Linked DNA regions of Sagittula stellata E-37. The protein of the gene in region 1 binds, or shares a complex with, the protein of each later gene. Links are inferred from orthologs where the notes say so. Each region holds a gene or a part of one and is shown in the gene's direction. Other genes may lie near its edges. The genes, in order: trxB and trxA.

What was found.
Region 2: the proteins of trxB (region 1) and trxA are in contact, whole or in part, in a crystal structure (PDB 1F6M), measured with the Escherichia coli proteins. The link is inferred for Sagittula stellata E-37 from one-to-one orthologs.

What each region holds. Positions count from the first base shown.
Region 1 is NZ_CP155729.1:4,274,556-4,282,640, forward strand. What follows is about bases 2,239-5,101. They hold trxB (thioredoxin-disulfide reductase), read left to right. Parts: upstream 2,239-3,094; coding sequence 3,095-4,108; downstream 4,109-5,101. Other genes in these bases: ABFK29_RS20375 (Hint domain-containing protein), read left to right, coding at 2,239-2,306; ABFK29_RS20380 (Lrp/AsnC family transcriptional regulator), read right to left, coding at 2,423-2,923; ABFK29_RS20390 (ribonuclease E inhibitor RraB), read left to right, coding at 4,108-4,446; ABFK29_RS20395 (VOC family protein), read left to right, coding at 4,539-5,090. Also shown: peptidoglycan editing factor PgeF, read left to right, coding at 73-828; ABFK29_RS20370 (hypothetical protein), read left to right, coding at 988-1,131; more of ABFK29_RS20375, read left to right, coding at 1,521-2,238; ABFK29_RS20400 (bifunctional sulfate adenylyltransferase/adenylylsulfate kinase), read left to right, coding at 5,236-7,314; ABFK29_RS20405 (autotransporter domain-containing protein), read left to right, coding at 7,553-8,085.
Region 2 is NZ_CP155729.1:443,190-451,275, reverse strand. The notes cover bases 2,042-4,905. They hold trxA (thioredoxin), read left to right. Parts: upstream 2,042-3,245; coding sequence 3,246-3,566; downstream 3,567-4,905. Other genes in these bases: ABFK29_RS02180 (MarR family winged helix-turn-helix transcriptional regulator), read right to left, coding at 4,599-4,905; ABFK29_RS02185 (DUF3592 domain-containing protein), read left to right, coding at 4,137-4,595; ABFK29_RS02190 (hypothetical protein), read left to right, coding at 3,679-4,140; addA (double-strand break repair helicase AddA), read left to right, coding at 2,042-3,168. Outside these bases: more of addA, read left to right, coding at 1-2,041; more of ABFK29_RS02180, read right to left, coding at 4,906-5,039; ABFK29_RS02175 (organic hydroperoxide resistance protein), read left to right, coding at 5,149-5,577; ATP-dependent protease subunit HslV, read left to right, coding at 5,676-6,227; ABFK29_RS02165 (ATP-dependent protease peptidase subunit), read right to left, coding at 6,242-6,565; ABFK29_RS02160 (metallophosphoesterase family protein), read right to left, coding at 6,633-7,472; ABFK29_RS02155 (diacylglycerol/lipid kinase family protein), read right to left, coding at 7,469-8,086. UniProt on the Escherichia coli protein: Participates in various redox reactions through the reversible oxidation of its active center dithiol to a disulfide and catalyzes dithiol-disulfide exchange reactions.

The sequences.
Region 1 (8,085 bases):
GCCGAGAACCATGTATCCCGCCCCCGCCGCCCCCTTGTCTATACGCCCGACGACCCCGGATTGACGCCCGCAATGACGCTCGAGATCATCACCGCCGACAGTCTTTCGCCCTTCCGCCACGGCTTCTTCACCCGAAGGGGCGGTGCGTCCTCGGGCATCTTCTCCGGGCTGAACTGCGGCCCCGGCTCCTCCGACCAGACCGACATCGTGGCGATCAACCGCGCCCGCGTGGCCGACGCCCTCGGTGCGGAGGCCGGCGCGCTGGTTACGCTGCATCAGGTGCATTCCGCCGATGCGGTGACTGTCGACGGGCCGCTGGAAGAACCGCGCCCAAAAGCCGACGCGCTTGTCACCGCGACCGAGGGGATCGTTCTTGCCGTGTTGACCGCAGACTGCCAGCCGGTGCTCTTTGCAGACGCAGACAACGGCGTGGTCGCCGCTGCTCACGCGGGCTGGCGCGGGGCGCTGGGGGGCGTGCTGGAGTCCACGATCGAGGCGATGGAAGCGCTCGGCGCGGAACGCGACAGCATCCGGGCCGTGATCGGGCCGTCCATCAGCCAGGGCGCCTACGAAGTCGGGCCGGAGTTCCTGGACGACTTCATGGCGGAAGACCCCGGCAACACCCGTTTCTTCGCCAACGGCACCGGCGACCGCATGATGTTCGACCTGCCGGCCTACGGGCTTCACCGCCTGCGCAGCGCCGGGGTGGAGGCGGAGTGGACGCGCCATTGTACCTATGCCGACCCGGACCGGTTCTATTCCTACCGCCGCGCGACACACGCGGGCGAAGCCGACTACGGCCGATTGATCTCGGCCATCCGGCTCTGAACAAGGCTGTCCGGCTTCCCGTTCGGAAACAATGCCAGCCGGTTTCGCGATATTATCCCAACTCGGTCACAAGTCCGCCCCATTTGACCGCGACAGTCTATGTCAGAGAACAGGCGGACAAGCCGCCCGACAGAGCAGTCAGCGAGAAGAGCCGGGATCATGAAACAACGTCGCTTCATCAAGTCGATCATCGAAACCGCCAAGGCAAACGAGGGCACGCGCATGCCGTGGGAACGCGGCGCCCCACGTGCCGCGATGATCGCAAACCGCAAGTCCGCGGAACCGACCCTGAAGCGCGCCTGAGCCACGCGGAGGGGCACGCGCCCGGGGCGCGCACGGATGTAGGTCAGTTCGGAACAGGGCGGGGATTTCCCCGCCCTTTCCGCGTTCCGGGGGGCCGTGACACGGCGCGGACCCGTTCCATGACTCCGGGCAGGCAACCCCCACACGATTCGGAGCCGCGCCATTCGGAGCCACATCGGGCCATTTGTGGCAAAACCGTTCGCCCCGCGCCAACAATCCTCACCTCACCGAAGGATTGGAAACGCTTTGGGCGGGAAGAGCCCACTATCTTTGACCGGCTGGATGAAATCGGGTTTATCTGCTCCAGCGAAGACGCGAAACCTGACGTCCTTCTGTCGTTGTTGGTGGGGGCCAACACGGTTGTGACCGACCTTTTAAGGGGTGATCACATGTCCAGTCTCCACCGCGGGTTTTCTCCCGCAACCTACGCCGGCACAGCCACAATCTATCCGGGCCACGACGCGGATGCGCGGCCCCGCCGCACAGGCGCTCTTATGCGCAAGTTCGAGGTCGCCGTGTTGCGGCCCGATCTGACGGTCGATTTCACCCAGCACGTCGCCCCTGCGACCCCTTTCTTCGAGGAATGCGCCTCGGCCTTTGCACGCGGCACGCTGATCGACACCGTGCGCGGACCCGTCGCGATCGAGGACCTCGTGCCCGGCGACTACATCCAGACCGCGCTTGGCGCCGAACCCATCACCTGGATCGGCTCCACCACCTACGTGCCGGGGCGCCGCACGGAGGACACCTCGCTCACGCACCTGACACGCGTGACCGCCGACGCCATGGGGTTCGGCAACCCACCGATGGACCTGCTGTTCGGGCCGGCGGCGCGCATGGTCGTGCGCCACGCTCGGCTGAAGACCCTTCTAGGGCAGGCCGCCGTGCTCGCCCGTGTCGAGGAATACACGGACGGCGACCGCTTCCTGCAGATCAGCCCCGCGGGCACGGTGCAGCTTTATCACCTAATGGTCCGGCGCCACACGACGCTCAAGGTCGGCGGTGTGGAGGTCGAGACATTCCACCCCGGCAATTCCGCCAGCCAGCAGCTTGGCGAAAAGACCCGTGCGCTGTTCATGTCAATGTTCCCGAACTTCGAGACGCTCGGAGACTTCGGGGAAACCTGCGCGACGCGCACCGCCCGAGAGGTCATCGAGGGGCTGATCAACACCTGACCGAGCCGAGCGTTGCGCCCGGTCCGCCCCGAAGGGCAGGCGGCGCATAGCCCCGCCCTACGAACCGTCGAGACATCCTGCAGGGTGGGGCTTTGCGCCACCCTGTACGACCTGTGTCAGGCAGTGCGGCTCAGCCGCTCTTCCAGCACGTCGAACGGTACACCCGGCTCGTCCTTAGCGCCCCGGATCACCAGCGAAGTCTTCACGCTGGCCACGTTCGGCGCCGTCAGCAGGTCGCCGGTCAGGAAACTCTGAAAGGTCGACAGGTCCGGCGCCACGCACTTCAGGATGAAGTCCACCTCGCCGTTCAGCATGTGGCACTCCCGCACCAGCGGCCAGTCGCGGCACCGCGCCTCGAAAGCCGAAAGGTCGGACTCCGCCTGGCTTTGCAACCCGACCATAACGAACACCTGCACCTCGAACCCCAGTGCCCGGGCGTCCACGTCCGCGTGGTAGCCCTGTATGTAGCCCTGCTCTTCCAGAACACGCACCCTGCGCAGGCAGGGCGGCGCGGAAATACCCACGCGCCGCGCCAGCTCTACGTTCGTCATGCGCCCATCCGTTTGCAGTTCGGACAGAATCTTGCGATCAATAGGATCAAGCCGATGCGTCGGCATGCATCTTCCCCTGCCAGTTTTCGCGTTTGTTATACCAGCCCCCGTGCTGCGCGCAATAATATTTCGCAAAAGCGCAATATTCTTAACCCATGTTCGCTCAATCCTGACGCATTGCACCTGTCGCCCCGGTCACTATATGCAAGGCCCATCCTGAACGTATGGAGCGGCCCCATGGCAGAGACGTCCCAAACCCGCCACACCAAGGTCCTGATCATCGGCTCCGGCCCGGCCGGATACACCGCCGGTGTCTATGCCTCCCGCGCCATGCTTGAGCCGATCCTCGTGCAGGGGCTGGAACCCGGCGGTCAGTTGACCACCACCACCGAGGTCGAGAACTGGCCCGGCAACACCGAGATCCAGGGCCCAGACCTGATGGTCAACATGGAAGCGCACGCACGCGCCATGGGCACCGAGATCATCGGCGACATCATCACGAAAATCGACTTCGACGTCCGTCCCTTCGTGGCACACGGCGACAGCGGCAAGACCTACACCGCCGACAGCATCATCCTGGCCACCGGCGCTCGGGCGAAGTGGCTGGGGATGCCCTCCGAAGAGGCGTTCAAGGGCTTCGGCGTCTCGGCCTGCGCGACCTGTGACGGCTTTTTCTACCGCGGGCAGGAAATCGTGGTGATCGGCGGCGGCAACACCGCGGTCGAAGAGGCCCTGTTCCTGACCAACTTCGCCTCCAAGGTCACGTTGATCCACCGCCGCGACGAACTGCGCGCCGAAAAGATCCTGCAGGACCGCCTGCTGAAGAACCCGAAGATCCACCCGCTCTGGTTCCATCAGCTCGAAGAGGTCATGGGCACCGACATGCCCAAGGGCGTCACCGGCGTGAAGGTGAAGAACGTGAACACCGGCGAAATCTCCGAAATTCCCTGCGCCGGCGTTTTCGTCGCCATTGGCCACGCGCCGGCATCCGAGCTGGTGAAGGACGTGCTGGAAACGCACATGGGCGGCTACGTGAAGACCAAACCCGACAGCACCGAGACCTCGATCCCCGGCGTTTTCGCTGCGGGCGACCTGACCGACCACAAGTACCGTCAGGCGGTGACGTCGGCCGGAATGGGCTGCATGGCCGCGCTGGAGGCCGAGCGTTGGCTGTCCGAGCAGGACCTCGACGAGGGCAAGGACACGGTCGAACCGATGGGTTATGGCGTGCCGGTCGAAGCGGGACACTGATGAGCCACGACTTCGCCGCCCAGCGGGCCGAGACCCGGGCCACCTATGCCGAACTGCGCGACGGCCCGGGCCTGCCGGAATTCACCGACGTGGACTACTTCCTGGTCCCCGAGGCCAATGCGGACTGGCGCCCATTGGCCGAGGCGCTATCGAACGAAGGTTTCGAGTGCGACTGGGTTGAGGACGACGAGGAAGGCCGCTACCTCGTCGCCACCCTGCCCGACCAGATGATCTCGGCCGACGGCATCTGGCTGGGCGAGGAAGTGGCCACGCGCATCGCACTGGACCACGGCTTCACCCCCGATGGCTGGGGCCTCATGGGGGACGGCGAAGACTGAAGGCACGCGTGTGCCGCACTGTCGCTTGACCGTCATCCGCCCCGGTTAACCACGCCCCGCAAGGCGGGACCGGAGAAAGAAGGATACAGGGCATGCGCTGGCGCGGCGTCAATCACATCGAGCTTTCCGTCCTCGACTACGAGACCTCCGTGGATTTCTACGACAAGCTGTTCGGCTGGTTGGGCTACAAGAGCTTCTGGACGATGGATGTCGGCTACCGCTCCACCTATTACATGGCGCGGTTTCCGGCGCCGCATTCCTACATCGGCATCCAGCCCGCGCAATCGGGCGGCAAGCTGGACCACGCCGCCCGCGCCACGGGCCTGCACCACATAGCGCTCTGGGCCAGGAACCGGCGCGAGATCGACGATTTTCACCGCGATTTCCTTGTCCCCAACGCCATACCGGTGACCGAGACGCCCGCCGAATACGCAATCTATGCGCCCGGCTACTACGGCGTTTTCTTCGACGATCCGATCAACGGGTTCCACTGGGAACTGGCGCATATCCCCGTGGTCGTCGGCCTCGGGATGGTGCGCAGGTTCAAGGCCGCCTGGAAGGACGCCGCCCGCGCCCATCCGGAATGGCCGGGCGATGGCATGTCTCAGGCCATGCGCGCCCTCCCCGGACGCGGAGACAACTGAGGCGAAAGCCCAATAACGTGGCTTATCGGCCACGCCACTCCCCGAGCATAGGCGAAAAACCTCCCACGGCGGCATTTGGGGTTTGCTGCAGGTGCGAAATGGTGCGATGCGTTCAGCACTGAACACACTTTGAGTCGCCGCTTTCATGCCCTCGCTTTCTGCCTCTTCGACGCTTAGGGAAGACGATCAGCTCTTCCGTCTGCTGCGGCAGCTCGAACAGGCACCGGAGGCCTCGCAACGGGTCACGGCAGAAGCGCTCGGCGTATCTCTCGGCACGCTGAACAGCCAGCTCAGGGCGGCCCAGAACGCGGGCCTGATCGTGGTCAGCAACCGGCCCGGGCCGGATCGGCGCCAGCGCTTCGCCTATGCGCTGACACCCGAGGGCACGTCGGTCAAGAACCGGCTGATCGACGCCTTCCTCGCACGGAAATTCACCGAATACGCGGCGCTGTACGCCGAGCTCACCGGCTCTGCCAGCGACTTCGTCCCCATCAAATACAGGAGCAATCTGATGCAATCCAACCTTGCCCCCATCCCGGAGCTCTACGTCTCCTACGAGAGTTCCCTGAAGCTGAAGACCGAAGCGGCCGAACTGACCTCGCACGATCTGACGCCCCGCCAGGTCTGCGACCTCGAACTGCTGATGAACGGCGGTTTCTACCCGCTCAAAGGCTTCCTGGGCGAGGACGACTACAACGGCGTCGTCGAGAACATGCGCATGGCCGACGGCCAGCTCTGGCCGATGCCGATCACACTGGACGTGTCAGAAGACTTTGCCGCCAAGGTCGAGGAAGGCCAGGACATCGCGCTGCGTGACCAGGAGGGCGTGATCCTCGCCACCATGACGGTCACCGACAAGTACATCCCGAACAAGGCGAAAGAGGCCGAGAACGTCTTTGGCGCAGACGACCTCGCCCACCCGGCGGTCAACTACCTGCACAACACCGCCGGCAAGGTCTACCTCGGCGGTCCGGTGACCGGCATCCAGCAGCCGGTGCACTACGACTTCCGCGCCCGTCGCGACACGCCGAACGAGCTGCGCTCCTACTTCCGCAAGCTCGGCTGGCGCAAGATCGTCGCGTTCCAGACCCGCAACCCGCTGCACCGCGCCCACCAGGAACTGACCTTCCGCGCCGCCAAGGAAGCGCAGGCCAACCTGCTGATCCACCCGGTCGTCGGCCTGACCAAGCCGGGCGACGTGGACCACTTCACCCGCGTGCGTTGCTACGAGGCGGTTCTGGACAAGTACCCGGCCTCCACCACCACCATGTCGCTGCTGAACCTCGCCATGCGCATGGCCGGTCCGCGCGAAGCCGTCTGGCACGGCCTGATCCGCAAGAACCACGGCTGCACGCACATGATCGTCGGCCGCGACCACGCCGGCCCGGGCAAGAACTCTGCAGGTGAGGACTTCTACGGCCCCTACGACGCACAAGAGCTGTTCCGCACGCATCAGGCGGAAATCGGCTGCGAAATGGTCGACTTCAAGCACATGGTCTACGTGCAGGAACGCGCCCAGTACGAGCCCGCCGACGAGATCGAGGACAAGGACAACGTCACCATCCTCAACATCTCGGGCACCGAACTGCGCCGCCGTCTGGCCGAGGGCCTGGAGATCCCGGAATGGTTCTCCTTCCCCGAGGTTGTGAAGGAACTGCGCCGCACGAAGCCGCCGCGCTCCAAGCAGGGCTTCACCGTGTTCTTCACCGGCTTCTCCGGCTCCGGCAAATCGACCATCGCCAACGCGCTCATGGTCAAGCTGATGGAGATGGGCGGCCGTCCGGTGACGCTGCTCGACGGTGACGTCGTGCGCAAGCACCTGTCGTCCGAACTGGGCTTCTCGAAAGAGCACCGCGACATCAACATCAAGCGGATCGGCTACGTCGCGTCCGAGATCACCAAGAACGGCGGCATCGCGATCTGCGCGCCCATCGCGCCCTACACCGCGACCCGCCGCGCCGTCCGCGAGATGATCGAGGAATACGGCGCCTTCTGCGAAGTGCACGTCGCGACCTCGATCGAGGAATGCGAAAAGCGTGACCGCAAGGGTCTCTACAAGTTGGCGCGCGAAGGCAAGATCAAGGAGTTCACCGGCATCTCCGACCCCTACGAAGAGCCGCAGACCCCCGAACTGCGCGTCGAGACCGAGAATGTCGAAGTCGACAACTGCGCGCACCAGGTCATCCTGAAGCTGGAATCGATGGGCCTGATCGCGGGTTCCTGATCCGCAACGTCCAGACCGAACGCGGAAGCCCGGGGCACGTCCCCGGCCTTTCCACATCTGGCGCTCCCGCCCGAGGTGGCACAAAAACTTGTGGCCGCCGCATCACGCCTCTCGGGAATCTATGCGCCAGGCGCAAACCGGATATGCGTTTACGTTGCATTTACCGTCGGGACGGATATTCTTCTGGAAGGCCTGCAACCACCGGCACCGCCGGCTCGCACGTGTTCCGGGGATCGAAATGAGACTTCTGAGTCGACTAACCGCCTGCGCCGCTGCCTTCCTGTCCATCGGTGCCATGAACGCGGGTGCGGCTGCGGCCGGCTGCAACAACGAATTCTACTCCGTCGATTACAACTACGGCGGGTCGCAATCCTACGGGCTTCCCGGTGGCCTGCTGAGTGGCGAGGACGCCACCTTTACCGTCGCCGGCGACTTCCAGTTCTTCAAGATCGAGGTGAAGGGCCAGGTGCTCTGCAACTCCGTCGCGACCTGCAACGGCTATACCTACACCGCCCCCGCGACCGACAATTACTACTTCCTCGCCACTGGCCAGAGCGGGCCTGGCACGGGCAAGTCCGGCACGGCGACATACTCCTGCACCGCCGCGACCACGGGTCCGGGCACAGGCGGCTCCGGCTCGGGCGGCGGGACCACGACGAACAGCGGTTCCCCGACCGGGGGCGGGCTGCCTGCCGCGGCGCAGGGCGCAGGCTCCACCGTGGCGGCCGGCGGATCGGCGACCGCGGTGGGCAACGCGATCAACAACGCCAT
Region 2 (8,086 bases), 3.8 Mb from region 1 along the record:
AAGCGGCTGGGGGCCTGGGCCATGCTGCCCGAACCCGATCTGCGCGATGAGTTGGCTGCGTTGGGCGTCGAGACAGCGCCCTCCCACGCATTCCTGCAGGAGGCGCGGACCCTTTTTGCGCGCGCCATCGAGACGCCGGGCGGGCTGCGCATCCAGACGATCCATAGCTTCTGCGCCTCGCTGCTCCGCCGCTTCCCGCTGGAGGCGCGCGTCTCCCCCCAGTTTCAGGAAATGGAGGACCGCGCCGCCGAATTGCTGCGTGCCGAGATCCTCGACCAGATCGCTTCCGGGCCGGATCGGGGATTGCTGGAAGGTATCGCGCCCTGGGTCTCTGGCGACGATCCCGGCAAGCTGTTGGCTGCCCTCAGCGCGCGGCGGGACGTCTTCGTCGATCCACCTGCGCCGGACGCCATCCGTGCCGCCTATGGTCTGAAACCGGACGACGGCGAAGACAGCCTTCTGGCCTCGGTCTTTCTTGGCAACGAGACGGATCTCGCCGCCGCGCTGGTTCCGCATTTCAAGGCGGGCGGCAAGACCGAACAGGGTCTGGTGCCCTTGCTGCAATCGATCAGGGGCCGCGACACCCGCACGCTTGGCACGCTGAAACAGATCTGTCTGACGCAGGCCGGCACGATCCGAAAGAACTTCCCGACAAAGGCTACCCGCAAGAACGCCCCCGAACTGTGCGAGGCCTACGACCAGCTTGCGGCCCGCGTCGAAGGGGCGCTGGAAACGGAGAAAGCGCTGATCGCCGCCGACCGCGACATCGCGCTGACCGCCTTCGCCGCACGCTTCGTGCCCGCTTATGAAGAGGCGAAGATGCGGCGCGGCTGGCTCGATTTCGACGACCTCATCACGCGCGCGCGCGACCTGCTGTCCGACGAACGGGTTGCGGACTGGGTGCTTTATCGGCTGGACGGCGGCATCGACCACATCCTTGTGGACGAAGCGCAGGACACTTCCCCCGTCCAGTGGGACGTGATCGAACGGCTGGCGCGCGAATTCACGTCGGGCGAGGGCGCGCGGGAAACGCGTCGTACGATCTTTGTCGTCGGCGACAAGAAGCAGTCGATCTATTCGTTCCAGGGCGCCGACCCGTCAGAGTTCGACCGGATGCGCGAGCACTTCCGCGAACGGCTGATGAACACCGATGCGCCGCTGAACGCCATGGTCCTGGAGTACAGTTTCCGCTCCGCCGACCCGATCCTCCGTGTGGTGGACAAGACCTTCGAAGGTGCCGATGCCTCGGGCTTCAGTGCGGACCAGAAGCACCGCGCCTTCAAGTCGGGGATGCCGGGGCGGGTCGACCTCTGGCCCGTCGTAGACAAGACCCGGGACGATGAGGACGGACCGTGGCACCAGCCGTTGGACCGCAAGGGCGCGCGGCACCACACGGTGATCCTCGCCCAGCGTATCGCCCGTTTCATTCGCCGGACCATAGACGCCGGGACGCCCCTGCCCGAAGAAAACGGTCACTCCGGCACCTACCATGCGCGGCCCGTACATGCGGGCGATTTCCTCATACTGGTGCGGCGGCGCTCCCAACTGTTCAAGGAGATCATTCGCGCTTGCAAGCAGGAGGACCTGCCGATCGCAGGCGCCGACCGGCTGAAGGTCATGGCCGAACTGGCGGTGCGGGACATCATCGCACTTCTGTCCTTCCTCGAAACGCCGGAGGACTCGCTTTCGCTGGCCACCGCACTCCGCTCGCCCCTGTTCGGTCTGTCGGAGCAAGACCTCTTCACGCTCGCCCACAGGCGCACGACGAAGTACCTCTGGCCGACGCTTCGGGACAGCGAGGCGCATCCGGCGGTTCTTGCCGTCCTAAACGACTTGCGCGGCCAGACCGATTTCCTGCGCCCCTATGACCTGATCGAACGCATCCTGACCCGCCACAAGGGCCGCCGCCTGCTGATCGGTCGCCTGGGGCAGGAGGCGGAAGATGGGATCAACGCGCTTCTCCAGCAGGCGCTGGCCTACGAACAGACGGCCGTTCCGACCCTGACCGGCTTCCTGCAATGGGCGCAGTCGGACGATCTTCAGATCAAGCGGGCGCCCGACAGTGCGGGCGAGACGCTGCGGGTGATGACGGTGCACGGCGCGAAGGGGCTTGAGGCGCCCATCGTTATCCTGCCCGACTGCGCGGCGCCCGATGCATCGATCAAGGCCGAGCTTTTGTCGGACCCGGACGGCGTGATCTGGAAACAGACCTCGGACGCGCAGCCGCCGCGTCAGCAGGCCGCCGTCGAGGCCGCGAAGGTGAAGGAGGCGCAGGAACGCGACCGCCTGCTTTACGTTGCCCTCACCCGCGCCGAGAAATGGCTGATCGTGGCCGCCGCAGGCGATGGCACGGACAAGCCGGAGGCATGGTACGACAAGGTCAGGCTCGGAATGATCGGTTCCGGAGCGATGCCATCTGCCTTCGAGTTCGGCGACCTCGGGTCCGGTGAGGGCCTGACTCTCGGCACCGACTGGTCAGGTCTGGAGATGAGGGACCCGCACCCCCTGACGCGGCAGACGGTCGAGATGCCGGCGCACCTGCTCCGTCCCATATCTCCGCCCGAGGAGCTGCCGAAGACGCGCTCTCCGTCCGATCTCGGCGGTGCCAAGGCGTTGGGCGGGGCGGAGGGCGACACCGAAGAGGTGGCGACCGCCCGAGGCACCGCGTTGCATGGCTTCCTCGAAGTGCTGGCCCCCCTGCCAGAAAAAGACCGGCGCCATGCGGGCGACAGCCTTCTGCAGCAATACGCCTCCGACACGGAGACGGTCCTGATCCACGAACAACTTCCCCAGATTTTGGACGAGGCGCTGCGCGTGCTTGAGAATGCGGACTTCGCCGATTTTTTCGGGCCCGACTCGCTGGCGGAGGTGCCGATCACCGCCGACCTCGGACCGTTGGGTCGCATCCACGGCATCATCGATCGCCTGCTTGTCGGGCATAGCCGGGTTGTCGCCATCGACTACAAGACCAACCGCACGACCCCTGCCACGCCAGAGGAAACGCCGGACGGACTTCTGCGGCAGGTCGCGGTCTATCACGCCGCGCTCGCTCAACTTTATCCGGATCGCGAGATCGAGACCGGGCTGTTGTGGACCGCCACCAACCACTATATGCCGATCCCCCACGAACTTGTGACACAAGCCCTCGCCCGCGCGACAGCATCTTGACGCTGCCTGAGTCGCTGCCTACTTTCCTCCACCTGACCGGGCTGCCCTGCCCGCCTCCCAACCCACAGGAGATTCCCATGGCCACCGTCGCCGTATCCGACACGACCTTCGACGCCGAAGTGAAGAATTCCGACATTCCCGTTGTTGTCGACTTCTGGGCCGAATGGTGCGGTCCGTGCAAGCAGATCGGCCCGGCCCTGGAAGAGCTGTCCGAGGAGTTCGACGGCAAGGTAAAGGTCGTCAAGGTCGATGTGGACCAGAACCCGAACACCGCCGCCGCCATGGGCGTGCGCGGCATTCCGGCGCTGTTCATCTTCAAGGACGGCGCGCCGATTTCTAACCGTGCCGGCGCAGCCCCGAAGGCCGCGCTGAAGTCCTGGATCGAAGATTCCATCTGATCTTCACTGCTTCGGACTGGTGTGAAAGGCCCCCTTGCGGGGCCTTTTTTACGTCAAAGCGTTGGCGCAACGGTCGTTTTCGGTCAACATCGGGGAAAACCGGAGGGATCGGATGATCTGGCTCGCCTTCAAGCGCGGCGTTGGGCTCGCCATATTCCTTGCGTTGGCGGGGATCGCCGCGCTGTTTGCGGGGACCGGGCAGTCGGGCGATGCCGCACGGTTCGCCGACGCCCGAGTCATCGACGCCACCGTCACGCGGCTGGACAAGTCGCAGCGGCAGCAGAGCGGCTCCACCAGCACCACTTTCCGCGTTTTCGTCTCGACCCCGACCGGCCCGCACCTCGAAGATGTCTCGGGCCGTTTCTTCAACACGTTGAGCGAAGGTCAGAGTGTGCCGCTGCGTGTTCTCGACAGCAGCGACGGGCCTGAATACCTACTCGACCCCGGCCGCCTTCGGGCGTCGGCAACATGGGCGCTGATCCTCGGGCCGCTACTCCTGTTGTCCGCAATTACGCTGAGCGTCCATGCCATCCGCACGGCACGGGCAGAACACCGAGGCGCCGCGGAGACATGAGCCAGGTGAAGCGGCCGTGGGAATTGCTGTTCGCGGTGCCGGTCCTCGCCCTTGTTCTGGGCGCGATCCTCTGGACCTCCGTCGACCGCGGGGTGGCTTTCGAAGCGGACGGGATCAGGACCGAAGCCACCCTTGCCGGGCGCTACACCCGCAGTTTCTCGCAAAGCCATCCAAAGCCAGACGTGACCCATTATTACGCCGTGGTTCGCTTCGACCATGACGGAACCGAAGTCGAGGCGGACGCCGAGGTGTCCTACGGGTTCTACCGGACCGTTCAGCCGGGACAGGTCGTTCCCGTCACCTTCCTCTCCGACGACCCGCAAACGGTTCGTATAGACGAAGGGTTCGAGATGTCGCTCCTGATAAAGTTCGTCCTGATCGCGTTGTTCTTGGTGGCCTGCGCCACTGTCCCCTTCGCCTACGGAGTTTGGAAAAGGCGCGGGAGCCGGGGCTGAGGGTCAGGCGTCCTCGGTCCCGGTGCGGAGGTGGTGTGTCAGGTCCCGTATCTCGCCCTGGAGCCTCCGAAGCGTCTCTATGTCCAGCCCCGTCTTTTCGAGAATGCAGGCCGGGATATGTGCGGCACGTGCCTGAAGCGCACGTCCCTCGTCGGTCAGGTCGACCTGCAACTGGCGTTCGTCCTCCGGATTGCGGCGACGCACGATGTGTCCAGCCGTTTCGAGACGTTTCAGCAAAGGCGTCAGGGTGCTCGATTCAAGCTGGACCTGACGCCCGATGCCGCTGACGCTCAGCGGCTTGTCGGCGGTCCAGAGCGCACTCATCACAAGGTATTGGGGATAGGTCAGACCGATCTCCTCCAGAAGCGGGCGATAGGCCTGCTGCATGGCGTGTGTCGCGGAATAGAGCGCGAAACAGAACATGTCCTGAGGGGCGAGTGTCATACCCTGAAATTAAGTCGCGCGCGATACATTGGCAAGCGATTGACAGAGACTCATCTCGATCATATATATCGTGCACGATATAATCGCGCGCGATTGAAAGGAATCAAGAATGACCGTCGATACGAAGTACTGGACCGAAGGCCACGCCACAGGTGGCGGCCGCAACGGTATCGCCGCCCTCAAGTCCGGGATGCTGACCGTCACCATGACCAGCCCGAAAGAGCTCGGTGGCTCAGGCGCGGGTCACAACCCCGAAGAGCTTTTCGCCCTCGGCTACGCGGCCTGCTACCTCGGCGCGATGCGGTTCGCGGCACAAAGCGAGAAGCTGGGCACCGTGCCGGACGATGCCACCGTGAACGCGCATGTGGGCATTGGCCCCCGCTCTGACGGCGGCTTTGGCCTGAAGGTGAAGCTGGTCGTGTCCATGCCGGGCGTGGAGAAGGACGTGGCCGAGAAAATCGCCGAGCGCGGTCACTTCATCTGCCCGTATTCCAACGCGACGAAGGGCAACATCGAAGTCGAGACCGAAGTCGCCTGAACGGTCTCGCGCTTGCTGGGGCGCCGTGACGAGCGCCCCGCACCCCTTGCCGGGGCTTTCGATGAAGACCATATGGAGGCCAATCAAAGGAGGCCTTCATGAGCAACGAATTCCCCGGCTGGCACGGCACCACAATCATCGGCGTCCGCAAGGACGGCAAGGTCGTCGTCGCAGGTGACGGGCAGGTTTCGCTTGGCCAGACGGTCATCAAGGGCACCGCGCGCAAGGTGCGTCGCCTTTCCCCCGGCGGCAAGGACGTGGTGGCCGGTTTCGCCGGATCCACCGCCGATGCCTTCACCCTGCTCGAACGGCTGGAAAAGAAACTGGAGGAAACGCCGGGTCAGCTTCAACGCGCATCCGTCGATCTGGCGAAGGACTGGCGGACCGACAAGTACCTGTCAAAGCTGGAGGCCATGCTGATCGTCACCGACGGCACGGACCTGTTCGTCATTACAGGTGCCGGCGACGTTCTGGAACCCGAACACGACGTGGCCGCCATCGGGTCGGGCGGCAACTATGCCCTGGCCGCGGCACGGGCGATGATGGACACCGACAAGGACGCCGAAACCGTCGCGCGTGAGGCCATGGCCATCGCCGCAGACATCTGCGTCTACACCAACGGGAACCTCACTGTCGAAACACTGGGCTGACGCATCGCGTTCTGTCAGCGGATGACGATCTCGACGTTGTTCTCGACAGTGAAGATCACATCGCAATAGCCATAGCTGTTCTCGGCAATCCAGACATGCCGCCGAAGGGTCTGCTGCACATGGCGACCGTTCGGCGGGATCTCGGCGTAGAAGACCGGTTTGCCGTCGAAGTCGATCCAGTAGAGACGCGCGCTGCGGTCCCCCACCGCGTTCGTCACCACCAGTTCGCGGTTCTCGTCAGAGCCCTCGGACCGCATGTTGCCCCAGTCGCAGGCACTCTGCGCGGCAGCAGATCCGCAAAGCGCAACCAGCCCCAAGGCCATCCAGACAGTTTTCATTTTATGATTCCCCGTACATCCCCGGGCCAGCCTAAGTCGGACCGGCAAGCGGACCAAGGAAAAGGCGTTACCGGGCTGCGCCTGCGCTGCGGATGGGGGCCGCAGGCGCAATGGCTGAAGCGTCGTCGCGGCGCTCCCACTGACCGTCCGTCCGGACGAAGTGGGCACGGGACACAGGCGCGAAGGTCAGGTCCTCGGCACCCCAGCTTTCGACCGTGACGCTGCGGGCGTCGACCTCCAACAGGTTGAAAGTGTTCACTTCGCCGCGCATCCGGCTGGAAAGGCTGGTGCCCGCCTGGACGAATAGAAGCTGCGGCCAGGCGCGGAAGGGCGCGATGACCGTGTTGTGCAGGTGCCCGGACAAGACCACCTGTGCGCCGCTTTCTGCAAAAGCCTTCAGCGCGCGCCCTGCGCCCCGCATCAACCGCTTGTCGACCTCCGGCCCGTGTTGAAGCGGATGGTGCAGCATGACGATACGGGCCCGGTCGGGCGCGTCGGAAAACTGTTGACAGGCACGCTTGATCCGCTTTTCCGACAGCCGGCCCCGCTGCCAGGAAAACCGGTTCACGGTGTTCACCCCAACCAGTGTCATCGCGTCGTCCTGATAGACCGGTTCCAGATCGCCGGACACGGCGGACCGATAGCGTTTCCACGGGGTCAGCAACCGGATCCAGAACTCGTCGAGCGGCGTGTCGTGATTACCGGGGACTGCGATCCACGGGACGGTCAGCTTGTCGAGAAAGGCCTGCGCCCGGTCGAACTGGGACACGCGGGCACGCTGTGTGAAGTCACCGGAAATGGCGACAAGATCGGGTGCAAGCCGATCCACCGTTTCCAGAAGCGGCGCTTCGAGATTGGCGCGGTCCTTGCCGTAGTGCAGGTCGGAAAGATGCAGGACGCGCCTCATTCGGCCTTCCCCGGGATGAGCAGACGCAGCGGGCGCTCGGACATGCCGAACTCCAGCGGCGCGCTCATGCGCTTCTTCTCCCCGTCGTAAGCAAGCAACACGCGGCGCTTGCCCTCAACCTCAAGCTTGATCCGCTCTCCGGGGAATAGATCATAATCGACCCCCTCCTCGACCGTGCCAAGCGCCAGACGCGTGATGCGGCGGAAAAGCTCCAGACGGGTGCGGGCGTTCACCAGAAGAACCGCGAAGCCGCCTTCGCGGATGATGTCGGTGCCCTCCAGCCCGAACCGTTCGAGCTGGAATGACGAGCGTGCGACGAACACCAATGCGGTCCGGTATCTCCCGCCGTCTCCGTCCACTTCCAGTTTCACCCGCATCGGCTTCCTAAAGCGGGCGAAGGTCTTTACCACCGACCAGTGCGCCATGATCCGCCTGCGCCCCCAGCGGCGATAGACGCTTTCGCGCACCTTCAGGATCGACGGGTAGATCCCGACACTGGCGTTGTTCAGGAAGACTTGGCCGTTCACGGTGCCGATATGGCGTTCGACAACCTCGCCACCGGCAAGCTGGCGCCCTGCCTCGGCCGGGTCGGTGCTGAGACCGAGTCCGCGCGC